3 regions of the Streptomyces sp. NPDC019937 genome follow, and region 3 is predicted to be linked to each of the others. Evidence: riboswitches for the same ligand, from Rfam matches in the RefSeq annotation. Region 3 holds a riboswitch; each other region holds the start of a gene.
What was found. Region 3 has a riboswitch for cobalamin ahead of ABZ562_RS09700 (ribonucleoside-diphosphate reductase subunit alpha). Riboswitches for the same ligand answer to the same signal wherever they lie in the genome.
Positions count from the first base shown of each region.

Region 1 (5,362 bases), on a different contig from region 3:
AGGCGCCGAGCAGCAGCAGGGAAAGCCCATTGGCCTGCGCGGAAAGGATTTCCGACCGCTTGAGCCCATACGTATAGCCACCCCGGGCGGGCCGTGCCGAAAGCCGGATCGCGATGAGCGCGAGGACGATCGAGGCGGCGTCGGTGAGCATGTGCGCCGCGTCGGAAAGCAGCGCCACCGACCGCGCGATCACTCCGATCACGACCTCCACCAGCATGAATCCGGTGATCAGCGCGAGAGCGATGGACAGCCACCGGCGGTCGGCGTTCTCCGCCACACCGTGCGTGTGCCCGCCATGCCCCTCGCCGTGTCCGTGCGTATGGGCTCCCACCCGCTCCTCCTCGGATCGCTCATGGACAGCGGCAATTGAACAGCACTTCGGAGAATTCTCCAAAGGCTGCAATGGACACGGTTATCAGGTGGCATTGCTTTATGGATTCGGCAACGCTTTTCATTGTCGCGCCGGGAAAATACGCGGCGCACCGGATCGCGGAGCGGACGTCACCCGGGCAGGCGATCACGGGTCCGCTGATGTGTACGAGGCCACGCCGGTGCGGGTGAGGTCGGCGCGCAGGAGGTGACCCCGCGGGGTGCGGCGCGTTGGCCGAACATGACGACGACGATGCGACGCCGTTCTCTCTCGCAGCCGAGCAGAGTGCCGGACCGGAGCACCGAAGGCGGCGGAACGGTTCACCAGACGCTGCACCAGTCGAGCTGCGTACCGATCTACGCGGCGCTGGTGGAGCGCTGGTCGTCCGCGGGGCGGGCGGTGCCCGGGGCGTACGACCGCGAGTGGACCGAACTGGTCAACTGCCCGCCCTGGCCGGACCGGATCCGGGCGGCGGCCCGGCCGTCCTCCGGCTGAGCCGCCGCCCGTCCCGCTTCCTTCGAGGGACCTCAGTCGTCCCCGCCCTCCAGGCCGCCCTCCGTCTCCAGGAACAGCTCCCGGACCCGCTCCAGCACCTCCGGGTCCGGCTGCTCCCACAAGCCCCGGCTCTCGGCCTCCAGCAGCCGCTCGGCCATGCCGTGCAGCGCCCAGGGGTTGGCCTCCTCCAGGAACGCGCGGTTCTCCGGGTCGAGCAGATAGGTCTGGGCGAGCTTGTCGTACATCCAGTCGGCGACCACTCCGGTGGTGGCGTCGTAGCCGAAGAGGTAGTCGACGGTGGCGGCGAGTTCGAAGGCGCCCTTGTAGCCGTGTCGGCGCATCGCCTCGATCCAGCGCGGGTTGACCACCCGGGCCCGGAAGACCCGCGAGGTCTCCTCGTGCAGGGTGCGGGTGCGCACCGTCTCGGGGCGGGTGGAGTCGCCGATGTACGCGGCCGGGGCGGTGCCCTTCAGGGCGCGCACGGTGGCGACCATGCCGCCGTGGTACTGGAAGTAGTCGTCCGAGTCGGCGATGTCGTGCTCGCGCGTGTCGGTGTTCTTCGCCGCGACCGCGATCCTGCGGTACGCGCTCTCCATCTCCTCGCGGGCCGGGCGGCCCTCGAGACCGCGGCCGTAGGCGTAGCCGCCCCACACCGTGTAGACCTCGGCGAGGTCGGCGTCGGTGCGCCAGTCGCGGCTGTCGATGAGCTGGAGCAGTCCCGCGCCGTACGTCCCCGGCCGGGAGCCGAAGATGCGGGTGGTGGCGCGGCGCTCGTCGCCGTGCTCGGCGAGGTCGGCGCGGGTGTGGGCGCGTACGTAGTTGATGTCGTCGGCCTCGTCGAGGGAGGCGGCGAGCCGTACGGCGTCGTCCAGCAGCCCGACCACGTGCGGGAAGGCGTCGCGGAAGAAACCGCTGATGCGCAGGGTGACATCGACGCGCGGGCGGCCCAGCTGGCCGGCGGGCACGGGTTCGAGCCCGGTCACGCGCCGCGAGGCGTCGTCCCACACCGGGCGGATGCCCATCAGCGCCAGCGCCTCGGCCACGTCGTCGCCGGAGGTGCGCATGGCGCTCGTGCCCCACAGCGACAGGCCGACCGACCGCGGGTACTGACCGTCGTTGTCGGCGCGGTAGCGCTCCAGCAGCGAGTCGGCGAGCGCCTGGCCGGTCTCCCAGGCCAGGCGGCTGGGCACGGCCTTGGGGTCGACGGAGTAGAAGTTGCGGCCGGTCGGCAGGACGTTGACCAGTCCGCGCAGCGGCGATCCGGACGGCCCCGCGGGCACGAAGCCGCCGTTCAGGGCGTGGACGGCGTGGTCGATCTCGTCGGTCGTGGCGGCGAGCCGCGGCACGACCTCGCGGGCGGCGAACTCCAGGATCGGGGTGACCGCGGCCCGCTGGGCCTCGGGCAGGTCCAAGGCGGCCTTCTCGGCGGCCTCGGGGGCCCAGTCCGCGTCCTCCATCGCCTGGACGAGGGCGCGGGCGCGCTCCTCGGCCTCGTCGGCGCCCGAGCGGGTGGCGGCCGACTCGTCCAGGCCCAGCGCCTCGCGCAGCCCGGGGAGTGCCGACGTACCGCCCCAGATCTGGCGGGCGCGCAGGATGGCCAGGACGAGGTTGACGCGCTCGGGGCCGGTGGGCGCGCCGCCGAGGACATGCAGACCGTCGCGGATCTGGGCGTCCTTGACCTCGCACAGCCAGCCGTCGACGTGCAGCAGGAAGTCGTCGAAGCCCTCGTCGTCGGGCCGCTCCTCGAGCCCCAGGTCGTGGTCGAGCCGGGCGGCCTGGATCAGGGTCCAGATCTGGGCGCGGATGGCGGGGAGCTTGGCCGGGTCCATCGCGGAGATGGCGGCGTACTCGTCCAGCAGCTGTTCCAGCCGGGCGATGTCGCCGTAGGAGTCGGCGCGGGCCATCGGCGGTACGAGGTGGTCGACCAGGGTGGCGTGGACCCGGCGCTTGGCCTGGGTGCCCTCGCCGGGGTCGTTGACCAGGAAGGGGTAGATCAGCGGCAGGTCGCCGAGCGCGGCGTCGGGGCCGCAGGCGGCGGACAGGCCCGCGTTCTTGCCCGGCAGCCACTCCAGGTTGCCGTGCTTGCCCAGGTGCACCATGGCGTCGGCGCCGAAGCCGCCGTCGGCCCGCGGGGTCGCCATCCAGCGGTAGGCGGCCAGGTAGTGGTGCGAGGGCGGCAGATCGGGGTCGTGGTAGATGGCGATGGGGTTCTCGCCGAAGCCGCGCGGCGGCTGGATGACGACCAGGAGGTTGCCGTGGCGCAGCGCGGCGAGGACGATCTCGCCCTCGGGGTCGCGGCTGGTGTCCACGAACATCTCGCCGGGCGGCGGGCCCCAGTGCTCCTCGACCGCGTCGCGCAGCTCCCGCGGCAGGGTGGCGTACCAGCGTCGGTAGTCGGCGGCGGGGACGCGGACCGGGTTCTTGGCCAGCTGTTCCTCGGTGAGCCAGTCCTGGTCGTGGCCGCCGGCCTCGATGAGGGCGTAGATGAGTTCGTCGCCGACGCCGGAGGCGAGGCCCGGGAGCGCCCCGTCGCCCTCTTCGGGGCCGAGGTCGTAGCCTTCGGCGCGCAGCCGGCGCAGCAGGGCGACGGCGCTGGCGGGGGTGTCGAGGCCGACCGCGTTGCCGATGCGGGAGTGCTTGGTGGGGTAGGCGGACAGCACGAGCGCGAGGCGCTTGTCGGCCGCCGGTATGTGGCGGAGCCGGGCGTGCCGTACGGCGATTCCGGCGACGCGCGCGGCGCGCTCGGGGTCGGCGGCGTAGACCGGCAGGCCGTCCTCGTCGACCTCCTTGAAGGAGAACGGCACGGTGATCAGCCGCCCGTCGAACTCCGGGACGGCGACCTGGGTCGCGGCGTCCAGCGGCGACAGGCCCTCGTCGTTCTCCTCCCACGCGCTGCGCGGCGAGGTCAGGCACAGCGCCTGGAGCACGGGGACGTCGAGCGCGGCGAGCGCGCCCGCGTCCCACGCCTCGTCGTCGCCGCCCGCCGACGCCTCGGCGGGGCGGGTGCCGCCCGCGGCGAGCACGGTGGTGACGACGGCGTCGGCCGCGCCGAGCGCCTCGACCAGTTCGGGCTCGGGGGCGCGGAGGGAGGCGACGAACAGCGGCAGCGGCCGTCCTCCGGCGTCCTCGACGGCCCGGCACAGCGCCTCCACGAAGGCGGTGTTGCCGCTCATGTGGTGGGCCCGGTAGTAGAGCACGGCGATCACCGGGCCGGTGACGTCCTCGCGCGCGGTGCGCTCCAGCGGCCCCCAGGTGGGGGCGGTGGCGGGCGGTTCGAAGCCGTGGCCGGTGAGCAGCACGGTGTCGGACAGGAAGCGGGCCAGCTGGTCCAGGTTGGCGGGGCCGCCGTGCGCGAGGTAGGCGTGGGCCTCGGCGGCGATCCCCACCGGGACCGTGGACGCCTCCATGAGCTGGGCGTCGGGGGCCTGTTCACCGGTGAGGACGACGACGGGGAGGTCGCCCGCGAGCAGGGTCTCGAGGCCGTCCTCCCAGGCGCGGATGCCACCGAGCAGCCGCACGACGACGAGTTCGACGCCGTCGAGGAGGCCGGGCAGGTCGTCGAGCGGGAGCCGCGCCGGGTTGGCGAGGCGGTACGGCACCGGGCCCGTGGCCGCGCGGGCACTGAGCAGGTCGGTGTCGGACGTCGACAGCAGCAGGATCATGGCTCGGTGCCTTCCTCGGGGTCCGCGCCCCGGGCGGGTTGGAAGACGGCGGGAGTTCCTGGCTCGCACGGCAGGCTGCCGTGTTCACAGTGGCGGGACCGCACCGGATTCGCACCGGTTTCCTCCCCCAGACGCCGTCTTGTGCGTCTTTGACGCCGTCTGATGCGTCCAGCGGGCCAGACGGCCCGCCGCAGAGCATAGTAGGCGTTGCTGACCTGGCACGGGACGGTGAGGGCCGACCGGACGTCGGTATGCTCGCCGCCATGTCCCTCCCCCCGGCAACCGTCCCACCTGCGAACGAAGCGCCCGGTGAAGCGCCCTCGCGGCGGGCGCGCGGACGCGATGACGCCTGCCCCGGCGCGCTGCGGCTGCACCCGGCGGACGACGGCTCCCTGGCCCGCGTCCGGATACCCGGCGGCCTGCTGACGGCAGGTCAGGCGCTGGCGCTGGCCCGGGCGAGCGAGGAGCTGGGCGACGGCCGTCTGGACCTCACCTCGCGGGGCAATCTCCAGCTCCGCGGCCTGGAGGCGGCGTGCGGCGGCGAGCTGGCGGCCGGGCTGCGGGAAGCCGGGCTGCTTCCCTCGGACCGGTACGACCGGGTGCGCAACATCGCAGCGTCCCCGCTGAGCGGCCTCGACGGCGCCGGATACGGCGATGTCACCGTGTGGGCGCGGGAGTTGGACGCCGCGCTGTGCGCCGGGGCGTGGGAGGAGTTGTCCGGCTTGTCGGGCCGTTTCCTGTTCGCGATGGACGACGGCCGGGGCGATGTGGCCGCATTGGGCGCGGATGTGACATTGATCGCAGCGCCGGACGGCGGGGCGGTGCTGCGGGTGGG
Region 1 is NZ_JBEYAL010000002.1:284,282-289,643, forward strand. Features, by position in the region: gene ABZ562_RS02970 (cation diffusion facilitator family transporter) at 1-331, opposite strand, end outside; gene ABZ562_RS02975 (hypothetical protein) at 623-865, shown strand; gene cobN (cobaltochelatase subunit CobN) at 898-4,527, opposite strand; cobalamin riboswitch at 4,557-4,681, opposite strand; gene cobG (precorrin-3B synthase) at 4,791-5,362, shown strand, end outside.
Region 1: it holds a riboswitch for cobalamin, as region 3 does, so the genes downstream of both, cobN (cobaltochelatase subunit CobN) here and ABZ562_RS09700 (ribonucleoside-diphosphate reductase subunit alpha) in region 3, are expected to answer to the same signal.

Region 2 (5,362 bases), on a different contig from region 3:
CCAGCCAGCCCGCCATGCCGATCGCGGTGCCGAGGTGCTCGGCGAGGAACGGCAGCACGGCGTAGAAACCGATGTTGAAGGCGAGCTGCGTGAGGATCAGCAGCCGCAGCAGCGGTGACAGGTCCTTCCAGGTCCGTTCGCGCGGCGGCTTGGGGGCCCGGGCGGTCCGGCCGGTCCGGGTCAGGACTCGGCGGAGGGGATCGGCCATCGGGTGTCCACTCATCGCTGCCCTCCCCAACGGCGCCCGGCTCGCCACGGGGCTCCGCCCCGGCACTCAGCCGACATGAACATGAGGCCGCCGGGCCCGGTCCGGCTCGGCCTCGCGCAGCACCTCTCGCGTGACCGGAGCGACCTCTCCCTGGCCGAAGAGGAAGAACCGCAGGAACTGGGCGAAGGGGCTGCCCTCGGTCCACTCGAAGTAGATGTGCGGCCTGCACCCGGTCACATCCCGGACGTGCAGCAGCAGCGCGGCCAGCGAGTTGGGGATGCTGGAGCCGTCGAGGGTCAGGACACGGTAGCGGCCGTGCAGCACCTCGCCGTGCACGCGCAGCGCCGATTCGAAGTCGGAGGGGTCGCGGACGGTGACCTCGACGAAGACCAGGTCCTCCTCGTCCGGGATGTCGTTGTCGGCCCGGATCTGCAGGATCTTGTCGCGGTACTCGGTCGCGTCCCGGTGGTCCGGCTCGTTGGCGATGAACCGTATGCGGCGGGTGGCGCAGTCACGGACGAAACGCCGGGCCATGTCGTCCAGGTCCATGTCGGTGACCCGTAGCTCGAAAGCACGGGCGAGCCGGGACAGCAGCGACACCGCGATGATGCCCGCGATGAAACACGCGCCGATCTTCACGCCGTCGGGGCGTTCCACGACGTTGACCGCCGTGGTGTAGACGAAGACCGCGGAGATCACGCCGAAGCCGACGGTCCAGCCCCGCTGCCCGGCGCGGCGGGCGGCGATCGTGACGGCGACGGCGGCGGAGGTCATCAGGACCAGCACCCCGGTGGCGTACGCGCCGCCCTGGGCGTCCACATCGGCGTTGAAGATCCAGGTGACCAGGAAGGCGATCAGGGTGAAGACCAGCACCATGGGACGCACCGCGCGGGCCCAGTGCGGGGCCATGCCGTAGCGGGGCAGATAGCGCGGCATGAGGTTGAGCAGTCCGGCCATGGCGGAGGCGCCCGCGAACCACAGGATGCCGATGGTCGCGGCGTCGTAGACGCTGCCGAAGACGGACCCCAGATAGTGGTGCGCGAGATACGCCAGCGCTCGCCCGTTGGCCTTGCCGCCGGCCTTGAACTCGTCCTGCGGGATGAGCACGGTGGTGATGAAGCTCGTGGTGATCAGGAAGGCGCTCATGATCACGGCGGCGGTGGTGAGCAGCTTCCTGGTGTCCCGGATCCGCCCGGTGGGCCGCTCCTCGGTGTCACCCGGGTCGCCCTGCACATGAGGCATGACGGCCACGCCGGTCTCGAAGCCGGACAGGCCCAGTGCGAGTTTGGGGAACACCACCAGCGCCAGACCGACCATGACCAGCGGGTTGCTGTGCTGTTCGGTCAGCGCCCGGGACCAGTCGGTGACCACATGGGAGGCGGTGGCCACATGCCACAGCCCGACGATCACGACGACCACGTTCAGCGCCAGATAGCCGCCCACGAGCACCACCGCCACCCCGATGGCTTCCATGAAGCCCTTGAGGAAGACGGCGCCGAGCAGGGCGACCAGCCCCAGCGTGATGGCCACCTCGTGACCCTGCAGAACGCTGGTGAAGTGCGGGTTCTCCACCAGGTGGGTGGAGGCGTCGGCGGCCGAGAGGGTGATGGTGATCAAAAAGTCGGTGGCCGCGAACCCCAGCAGTGTCAGAACGAACAGCTTGCCCTGCCAGAACGACAGCAGCCGCTCCAGCATCGCGATCGACCCCTCACCATGCGGGCTCTCCTTGGCCACCCGCCGGTACACCGGCAGCGCCCCCGCCAGGGTCACCGCCACCAGCACGATGGTGGCGACGGGGGACAGCAGCCCGGCCGCGAGAGCGGCGATACCGGGCTGGTAACCGAGCGTGGAGAAGTAGTCCACACCGGTCAGGCACATCACCCGCCACCACCGCTGCCCCTTGTGTCCCTCCGGGACCTGGGCATGGGGCCCGGGCTGCTGCTTGGCCATATCGGACAGGCCCTCCAGCAGCCAGCTCCGGAGCCGACCTCCCTTGCGGGCCCCCTCCGGGCGGGTCTCCACGTCGGTGGAGGTGGCCATCACGTACTCCCGATCACATAGCGTTACAGAGCGCCGCCCAGGAACAAACGACCGAATCAGGGTAAGCGGGACCCGCGCCGAGCGTGACGGCGGCATGCCCGGCCCGAGAAACGATCAGGCCAGGTGGCCGGTCTTGGCCACGCACGTGCCGCGCGGTATCGTCGCTGCGATATCGACGACGGCAAGACGGAAGCCGGTGGGAATCCGGCACGGTCGCGCCACTGTGTGCCATCGCCTCGCGGGAGGTGGTGGTGAGTCAGACCCGTAGCAGTCGTCCTGTGCACCACCGAGATGGGACGCGAACTCCCAGAGGAGGCCCTGCCATGGCGCAGCCAGTCGCCCAGCCGACACCCGCCACCCCCGCTCTCCCCGCCCCGCTGCCGCTCAAGGCGATAGCTCCCTGGGCGGTCTTCTTCGGCATCCTGATGCTGGTCCTGCTGTACTTCGTCGGCGCCGAGCAGGGCGCCACCGCTGTCGTCTCCGGCGAGAGCGTTCACGAGTGGGTGCACGACGCCCGCCACCTGCTCGGCTTCCCCTGCCACTGAGCGAGGGACGCCACGCACTCATGAACTCCGCAACGGTAAGAAATCTCCTGGTCCGGGGCATGTTCGCGGGCCTGGGCGCCGGCCTGCTCGCGCTGATCGCCGCGTACTTCCTCGGTGAGCCGAACGTCGACAGCGCGATCAGCTTCGAGGAGGCCCACGCCCACGGGCACGAGGTCGAGCTCGTCTCCCGTAGCCTGCAGTCCACCGCGGGCCTGGCCACCGGTGTCCTGATCTACGGGGTCACCTTCGGCGGCGTCGCCGCCCTCGCCTACTGCTTCGCCCTCGGCCGCGTCGGCCGTTTCAGCCCCCGGGCCACCGCGCTGCTGCTCTCCGGCTGCGCGCTGCTCGCGGTCTACGTCGTGCCGTTCCTGAAGTACCCGGCCAACCCGCCCGCGGTCGGCAACGCCGACACCATCGGCAAACGAACGACGCTGTACTTCCTGATGATGCTGCTCAGCATCCTCCTCACGATCGGCGCCACCCTCCTGGGCAAGCGGCTCGCCCCGAAGTTCGGCACCTGGTACGCCACCGTCGCCGCGGTGGCCGCCTTCGCCGTCGCGATCGGGCTGGCGTACGCCTTCCTGCCGGTGGTCAACGAGGTGCCGGGGGGCTTCCCCGCCACCGTGCTGTGGCGGTTCCGGCTGTCCGCCCTCGCCATGCAGCTCACCCTGTGGGGCGGATTCGGGCTCATCTTCGGCGAGTTGGCCGAGCGGCTGCTGAACCCGCGGGCCGCGAAGGCCGAGGCGCCCCGCCCGATGGCGGCCGCCCCGAACTGACCCCTACCGAGGCGTACGAGGGCCCGCGGAGCCATCCGCGGGCCCTCCCGCGTTCCTCGGGCCAGGCGGACCGAGCCGCCGGCCGGGCCCCCGCCTGCGAGACTGCGTCCCATGACCACGCAGCAACGCCGGATCCTCGTCATCGGCATCGGAGCGGGTGACCCCGACTACCTGACGCTCGGGGCGGTGAAGGCGATGGGCCGCGCCGACGTCTTCTTCATCGTCGGCAAGGGGGCCGACACCTCCGCACTCACCGATCTCCGCCACCGCATGCTGGACGAGCACGCGCGGGCGCCCTACCGCGTGGTGGAGGTGGACGACCCGAGCCGCGACCGGCGCCCGATGGGGCGCGGCGACTACACGACCGCCGTCCACGACTGGCGCGCCCGTCGCGCGGACATCTTCGAAGGCCTGCTACGGGACGAGATGACGGCCGACGAGACCGCGGCGTTCCTGGTGTGGGGCGACCCGTCGCTGTACGACAGCACCCTCGGGATCCTCGCCGCCATCGAGGCACGTGGCTCCGTCTCCGTCGACGTCGAGGTCATCCCCGGCATCAGCAGCGTCTCGTCGCTCGCCGCGCGGCACCGCATCCCCCTGAACCGGGTGGGCCGGCCGCTGCACATCACCCCGGCCCGCCGGCTCTCCGACGTGGGCCGGAACGACGACGGAGACATCGTCGTGCTGCTCGACGCGCACGAGTCGTTCACCCAGGCCGGAGGCGACGTCTGGATCTACTGGGGCGCCTACCTCGGCACGCCGGACGAACTCCTGGTCGCCGGGCCGCTGCGAGAGGTGTCCGACCGCATCCGGCGGGTGCGCGCCGAGGCACGCGACCGGCATGGATGGATCATGGACACGTATCTGCTGCGCGTCGTGGAGTGACCGGGGCCGTACCGGTGTGACGGAGCCGGTGGCGGGAAGCGCGGTCTCCGCGCTTCCCGCCACCCACGCCGATGCCTTGCCCCCGCGGCCGGCCGCTAGGAAGCCTGGGCCTTGTCGTACAGGGCCTTCGCCTCGTCGCCGAAGTACGGGCCGAACATCGTGTTCGGCAGGAAGACGTAGCCGAAGCTGTTCACGGAGACCTGCAGCCCGGTGCCGGTGGCCTCACTGAAGCCGGTGAGCCAGGGGCCGCCGCTGGAGCCGCCCGTCATGTTGCAGGCCAGGCCGTGGTCCTGCGTGAGGAGGAAGTCCTTCGAGCTGTTGCCGCTGCAGTAGATGAGCTTCGTGCCGTCGTACGGCGAGGCGGCGGGGAAGCCGAAGGAGTACATCTGCTTGTTGTAGCCGCCGTTGAACTGGATTCCCTGCGCGCCGACGACCGAGGTGAGCTTCTTGCCGTTCAGCGGGGCGACGACCGCGGCGCCGATGTCGTAGTTCATGTCCTCACTCGCTTCCCACTGCGGGGTGGTGAGTGTCGTGGCCGCGGTCCACTGGCCGTACGGCGCGTTGCCGTTGTTGTAGCCGGGCACGAAGACCCAGTTGGTGTGCCAGCTGCCCTGGTACTTCACACAGTGCCCGGCTGTGATGACGGTGCTGGCGTTCTGGCTGGTCACGGCATTGCCGGTGCAGGACGCGGTACGCCCCTGGAAGGTGAAGAACACCCGGCCCGAGGTGGAGACGACGGCCCCGCTGCCGGTCCACGGACCACCGGCCTGCGGGAAGGACGCGGGGGCGGCGGTGGGGTCGACGGTCGTCGACGGCCCGCCGGCCTCGGGAGTCGTCAGGCGCTTGGCGGGCTTCCGGGTCAGCAGCACATCGAGCGGGGTGGCCGCGCGCATCCGCTCGGCGGTCCA
Region 2 is NZ_JBEYAL010000016.1:30,412-35,773, reverse strand. Features, by position in the region: gene ABZ562_RS17955 (MFS transporter) at 1-208, opposite strand, end outside; gene ABZ562_RS17950 (amino acid transporter) at 275-2,248, opposite strand; cobalamin riboswitch at 2,394-2,535, shown strand; gene ABZ562_RS17945 (CbtB-domain containing protein) at 2,572-2,793, shown strand; gene ABZ562_RS17940 (CbtA family protein) at 2,814-3,569, shown strand; gene cobF (precorrin-6A synthase (deacetylating)) at 3,681-4,454, shown strand; gene ABZ562_RS17930 (peptidase) at 4,550-5,362, opposite strand, start outside.
Region 2: it holds a riboswitch for cobalamin, as region 3 does, so the genes downstream of both, ABZ562_RS17945 (CbtB-domain containing protein) here and ABZ562_RS09700 (ribonucleoside-diphosphate reductase subunit alpha) in region 3, are expected to answer to the same signal.

Region 3 (5,362 bases):
GGCCATGCGCGTGATCGTCGGAGTGGATGTCGGCACCTCCGTCACCAAGGCCGTGGCCTTCGCCCCCGACGGGGCCGCGCTCGCCTCCGCGGCCCGCCCCAGCCGGCTGAACCGGCTGCCCGGCGGCCGGGTCGAACAGGATCTGGAGGATGTGCTCGGCACGGTCGCCGAGGTGGTGCGCGAGGTGGCCGTGGCGCTCCCCGGCCCGCCCGCCGCGCTCGCGCTCACCGGCCAGGGCGACGGGCTGTGGCTGCGCGACGAGGCGGGCCGGGCGGTCCGTCCGCCGATCTCCTGGCTGGACGGGCGGGCGAGCGGGACCGTCGCCCGCTGGCGGTCCGACGGCACGCTCGCCGCCCTCCACGCCCTCACCGGCTCGGGGTTGTTCCCGGGCTGCCACGCCCCGCTGCTGCGCTGGCTGGCCGAGCACGAGCCGCGGACACTGGAGCGGGCGGCGGTCGCGGGCTACTGCGTGGACGCGGTGGCCCAGCGGCTGACCGGCGTCATCACCGTGGACGCCTCCGACGCCTCCCTGCCGTTCCTCGACGTCACCACCCGTACGTACGTGCCGGGCGCCCTGGAGCTGTGCGGACTGGCCGATCACGCCCGGCTGCTGCCCCCGCCCGCCGCGCCCGGCACCGTCCTCGCGCTGGACGAGGAGGGGGCCCGGCTGACCGGGCTGCCGCCCGGACTGCCCGTCGTCTCCGGCCCGTACGACCTTCCGGCGTGCGCCATCGGCAGCGGGGTGCGGGACGTGGGCGACGGGTTGCTCATCGTGGGCACCACGCTGGCCTGTCAGGTGCTCACCGATCGCGTGGCGGTGGACCCGGCCGCCGATCCGGCCGGCATGTGGCTGTGCACCCCCGACCCGGACCGCTGGCTGCGCGCGATGCCCGCGATGGTCGGCACCGCCGCCCTGGAGTGGGTGCTCGATCTCACAGGGACGACCACGGCCTCCCTGGACACCCTGCTCGGCCAGAGCCCGCCGGGCGCGAACGGCGTGACCGCGCTGCCCTTCCTGTCCGGCGCCGGGGAGCGCGCCCCGTTCGTGGAGCCCGCCGCCCAGGGGCGGTTGGACGGCCTCACCCTCGCCTCCACCCGCGCCGACACCGTACGGGCCGTGTGCGAGTCCGTCGCCTACGCCGCCCGCCACTGCCTGGAGGCGGCCGGGCTCTCGGGGCGGCTCGCGCTGTGCGGCGGTGGCGCGCGTTCCGCCGCCTGGACCGAGATCTTCGCGAACGTCATCGGCCGCCCGGTGGCCCTCCCCGACGAGCCGGAGGTCGGCGCGCGGGGCGCGGTCGCGGTCGCCCGGCGGTCGCTCGGCGACCCCGGGGACGCGTCCCGCCGACGCGCGGCGTCCCGTACCGTCGAACCCCGGAGCGGGCTTCGCGGCGCCTATGAGGACGGCTACGCCGACTACCGCGACCGACTCGCCCGTGCCCTGGACGAATGGCGGGCGAGCGGCCCGGGAAGCTAGTTTTCCCTGGGATTCCGGCGCACCCAAAGCCCGCCGTGACTAGCACATCTATACGAATTCGCCCAGCTGACGACACAACATCTGGGGGCGCGTGCGCAGCACGACACAAGATGTATGCTCGTCCTCGCTGTCGCCGCAGGGGAATCCGGTGTGAATCCGGAACTGTCCCGCAACGGTGTACGTGTGCGCTTTTGCGTACCCGTGAGTCCGATGACCTGCCGATGGCCGTCTGCATACGTCCGGGCCCCGCGGGTTGGGTGGATGGACGCTGCGTGGAGTGCCGTGGAGCGGAATCGGCATGCCCGTGAGCGGCCATCGCGCACCGCCCTCGAAGGCCCCCAGCCGAGCGAGGGAGAACACTTCAGTGACCATCGCGCCCGCCGATCCGGTTTCAGAGGCAGCGGTTTCATCGGCAGCGGCCGACGCGCCCGGGACCGCCCTGCTGCGGACCCTGACCGCGCTCACCGCCGATCTGCCCGCCACCGACCCCGGCAAGGTCGCGGCCGCCGCCCTGCGCGGCCGCCATCCCGGTTCGGACGAGGCGGAGTTGCGCTCCCTGGCGACCGAGGCGGCGGCCGGACTCATCGGCGAGGAGCCGGAGTACTCCAGGCTCGCCGCGCGGCTGCTGACCCGCGCCATCGCCGAGGAGGCGGCCGGGCAGGGCGCGGACTCCTTCTCCGCCTCCGTCGCCGTGGGCCACCGCGAGGGCCTGATCGCCGACTCCACCGCCGAGTTCGTGACCGCCCACGCCGCCCGGCTGGACGCGCTGGTCGACCAGGCGCTGGCCGACGGCGCCGACGACCGCTTCGGCTACTTCGGGCTGCGCACCCTGCACAGCCGCTATCTGCTGCGCCACCCGATCACCCGTCAGGTGATCGAGACCCCGCAGCACTTCCTGCTGCGGGTGGCCTGCGGCCTCGCCGAGGACCTGACCGAGCGGGCGCTGGCGGACGTCGCCGAGCTGTACCGGATGACCAGCACGCTGTCGTACCTGCCCAGCTCCCCCACGCTGTTCAACTCCGGCACCCGGCACCCGCAGATGTCGTCCTGCTATCTGCTGGACTCGCCGCTGGACGAGCTGGACTCGATCTACAACCGCTACCACCAGGTGGCGCGCCTGTCGAAGCACGCGGGCGGCATCGGCCTGTCGTACTCCCGCATCCGCGCCCGCGGTTCGCTGATCCGCGGCACCAACGGGCACTCCAACGGCATCGTGCCGTTCCTGCGCACGCTCGACGCCTCGGTGGCGGCCGTCAACCAGGGCGGCCGGCGCAAGGGCGCGGCCTGCGTCTACCTGGAGACCTGGCACGCGGACATCGAGGAGTTCCTGGAGCTGCGGGACAACACGGGCGAAGAGGCCCGCCGCACCCACAACCTCAACATCGCGCACTGGATCCCGGACGAGTTCATGCGCCGGGTCGAGGCGGACGCCGACTGGTCGCTGCTCTCGCCGGTGGACGCGCCCGAGCTGGTGGACCTGTGGGGCGAGGAGTTCGACTCCGCGTACCGCAAGGCCGAGGCCGAGGGGCGGGCGGTCAAGCAGGTCCCGGCGCGCCAGCTGTACGCCCGGATGATGCGCACCCTCGCGCAGACCGGCAACGGCTGGATGACGTTCAAGGACGCCGCCAACCGCACCGCCAACCAGACCGCCGAGCCGGGCCGGGTCGTCCACTCCTCCAACCTGTGCACCGAGATCCTGGAGGTCACCGACGACGGCGAGACCGCCGTGTGCAACCTCGGCTCGGTCAACCTCGCCGCCCACCTCGGTGAGGACGGCCAGATGGACTGGGAGCGGCTGGACCGCACCGTCCGCACCGCCGTGACCTTCCTCGACCGCGTGGTGGACATCAACTTCTACCCCACCGACGAGGCCGGGGCCTCCAACTCCCGCTGGCGCCCGGTGGGGCTCGGCCTGATGGGCCTCCAGGACGTCTTCTTCCGGCTGCGGCTGCCGTTCGACTCCCCCGAGGCGCAGGCCCTGTCCACCCGGATCTCCGAGCGCATCATGCTCGCCGCGTACGAGGCGTCCTGCGACCTCGCCGAGCGCCACGGCCCGCACCCGGCGTGGGCCGAGACCCGCACCGCGCGCGGCGTGCTGCACCCGGATCACTACGCCGACGCCCAGGTCACCTGGCCCGAGCGCTGGGAGGCGCTGCGGCGGCGGATGGCCACCACCGGCATGCGGAACTCGCTGCTGCTGGCGATCGCGCCGACCGCCACCATCGCCTCCATCGCGGGTGTGTACGAGTGCATCGAGCCGCAGGTCTCCAACCTCTTCAAGCGCGAAACGCTCAGCGGTGAGTTCCTCCAGGTCAACAACTACCTGGTGAACGACCTGAAGAAGCTCGGCGTCTGGGACGCCCAGACCCGTGACGCGCTGCGCGAGGCCAACGGCTCGGTCCAGGACTTCTCCTGGGTGCCCCAGGAGGTACGGGACCTGTACCGGACCGCGTGGGAGGTTCCGCAGCGCGCCCTGATCGACATGGCGGCGGCCCGTACGCCGTACCTCGACCAGAGCCAGTCGCTGAACCTGTTCATGGCGGCGCCGACCATCGGCAAGCTCAGCTCGATGTACGCGTACGCCTGGAAGCGCGGCATCAAGACGACGTACTACCTGCGCTCGCGCCCGGCGACCCGGATCGCCCAGAGCGCCCGCGGGGGCGCCGCCACGGCCACCGTCCCCGCGCAAGCGGCGCCCGCCGAGGCCGAAGCGGTCGCCTGCTCCCTGGAAAACCCCGAGTCCTGCGAGGCCTGCCAGTAATGCCCACCGCATCCGAGATGACCACCGTGAACACCGCGCCGGACCAGGCCAAGAACCTGCTGGACCCCGGGTTCGAGCTGACCCTGCGGCCGATGCGGTACCCGCAGTTCTACGACCGCTACCGGGACGCGATCAAGAACACCTGGACCGTGGAGGAGGTCGACCTCCACTCGGACGTCGCCGACCTCGCCAAGCTCTCCCCCGGGGAGCAGCACCTGATCGGCCGTCTGGTGGCGTTCTTCGCGACCGGCGACTCGATCGTGTCCAACAACCTGGTGCTGACGCTCTACAAGCACATCAACTCCCCCGAGGCGCGGCTGTACCTGTCGCGGCAGCTCTTCGAGGAGGCCGTGCACGTCCAGTTCTATCTGACGCTGCTGGACACCTATCTGCCCGACCCGGACGACCGGGCGGCGGCCTTCGCGGCGGTGGAGAACATCCCCTCCATCCGGGAGAAGGCGGAGTTCTGCTTCCGCTGGATGGACTCGGTGGAGAAGATCGACCGGCTGGAGAGCAAGGCCGACCGGCGCCGCTTCCTGCTCAACCTGATCTGCTTCGCGGCCTGCATCGAGGGGCTGTTCTTCTACGGCGCCTTCGCGTACGTGTACTGGTTCCGCTCGCGCGGTCTGCTGCACGGCCTGGCGACCGGCACCAACTGGGTGTTCCGCGACGAGTCCATGCACATGGAGTTCGCGTTCTCGGTCGTGGACACCGTCCGCGAGGAGGAGCCCGACCTCTTCGACGACGAGCTGGAGCAGCAGGTCACCGACATGCTGAAGGAGGCCGTCGAGGCGGAGCTGCAGTTCGCCCACGACCTGTGCGGCGACGGGCTGCCGGGCATGAACACCGAATCGATGCGGGCGTACCTGGAGTGCGTGGCCGACCAGCGCCTGAAGCGCCTCGGCTTCCCCGCGGTCTTCGGCTCGGAGAACCCGTTCTCCTTCATGGAGCTGCAGGACGTCCAGGAGCTGACCAACTTCTTCGAGCGCCGCGCCTCGGCCTACCAGGTCGCGGTGGAGGGCTCGGTCTCCTTCGACGACGACTTCTGATCCCGGAGCAAACGTTAAGGGCCGGACCCCGCCCGGGGTCCGGCCCTTCGCCGTACGGTTGGTGACCTCAGTCGTTCG
Region 3 is NZ_JBEYAL010000008.1:3,380-8,741, reverse strand. Features, by position in the region: gene ABZ562_RS09705 (FGGY-family carbohydrate kinase) at 5-1,474, shown strand; cobalamin riboswitch at 1,572-1,712, shown strand; gene ABZ562_RS09700 (ribonucleoside-diphosphate reductase subunit alpha) at 1,839-4,235, shown strand; gene ABZ562_RS09695 (ribonucleotide-diphosphate reductase subunit beta) at 4,253-5,284, shown strand; gene def (peptide deformylase) at 5,352-5,362, opposite strand, start outside.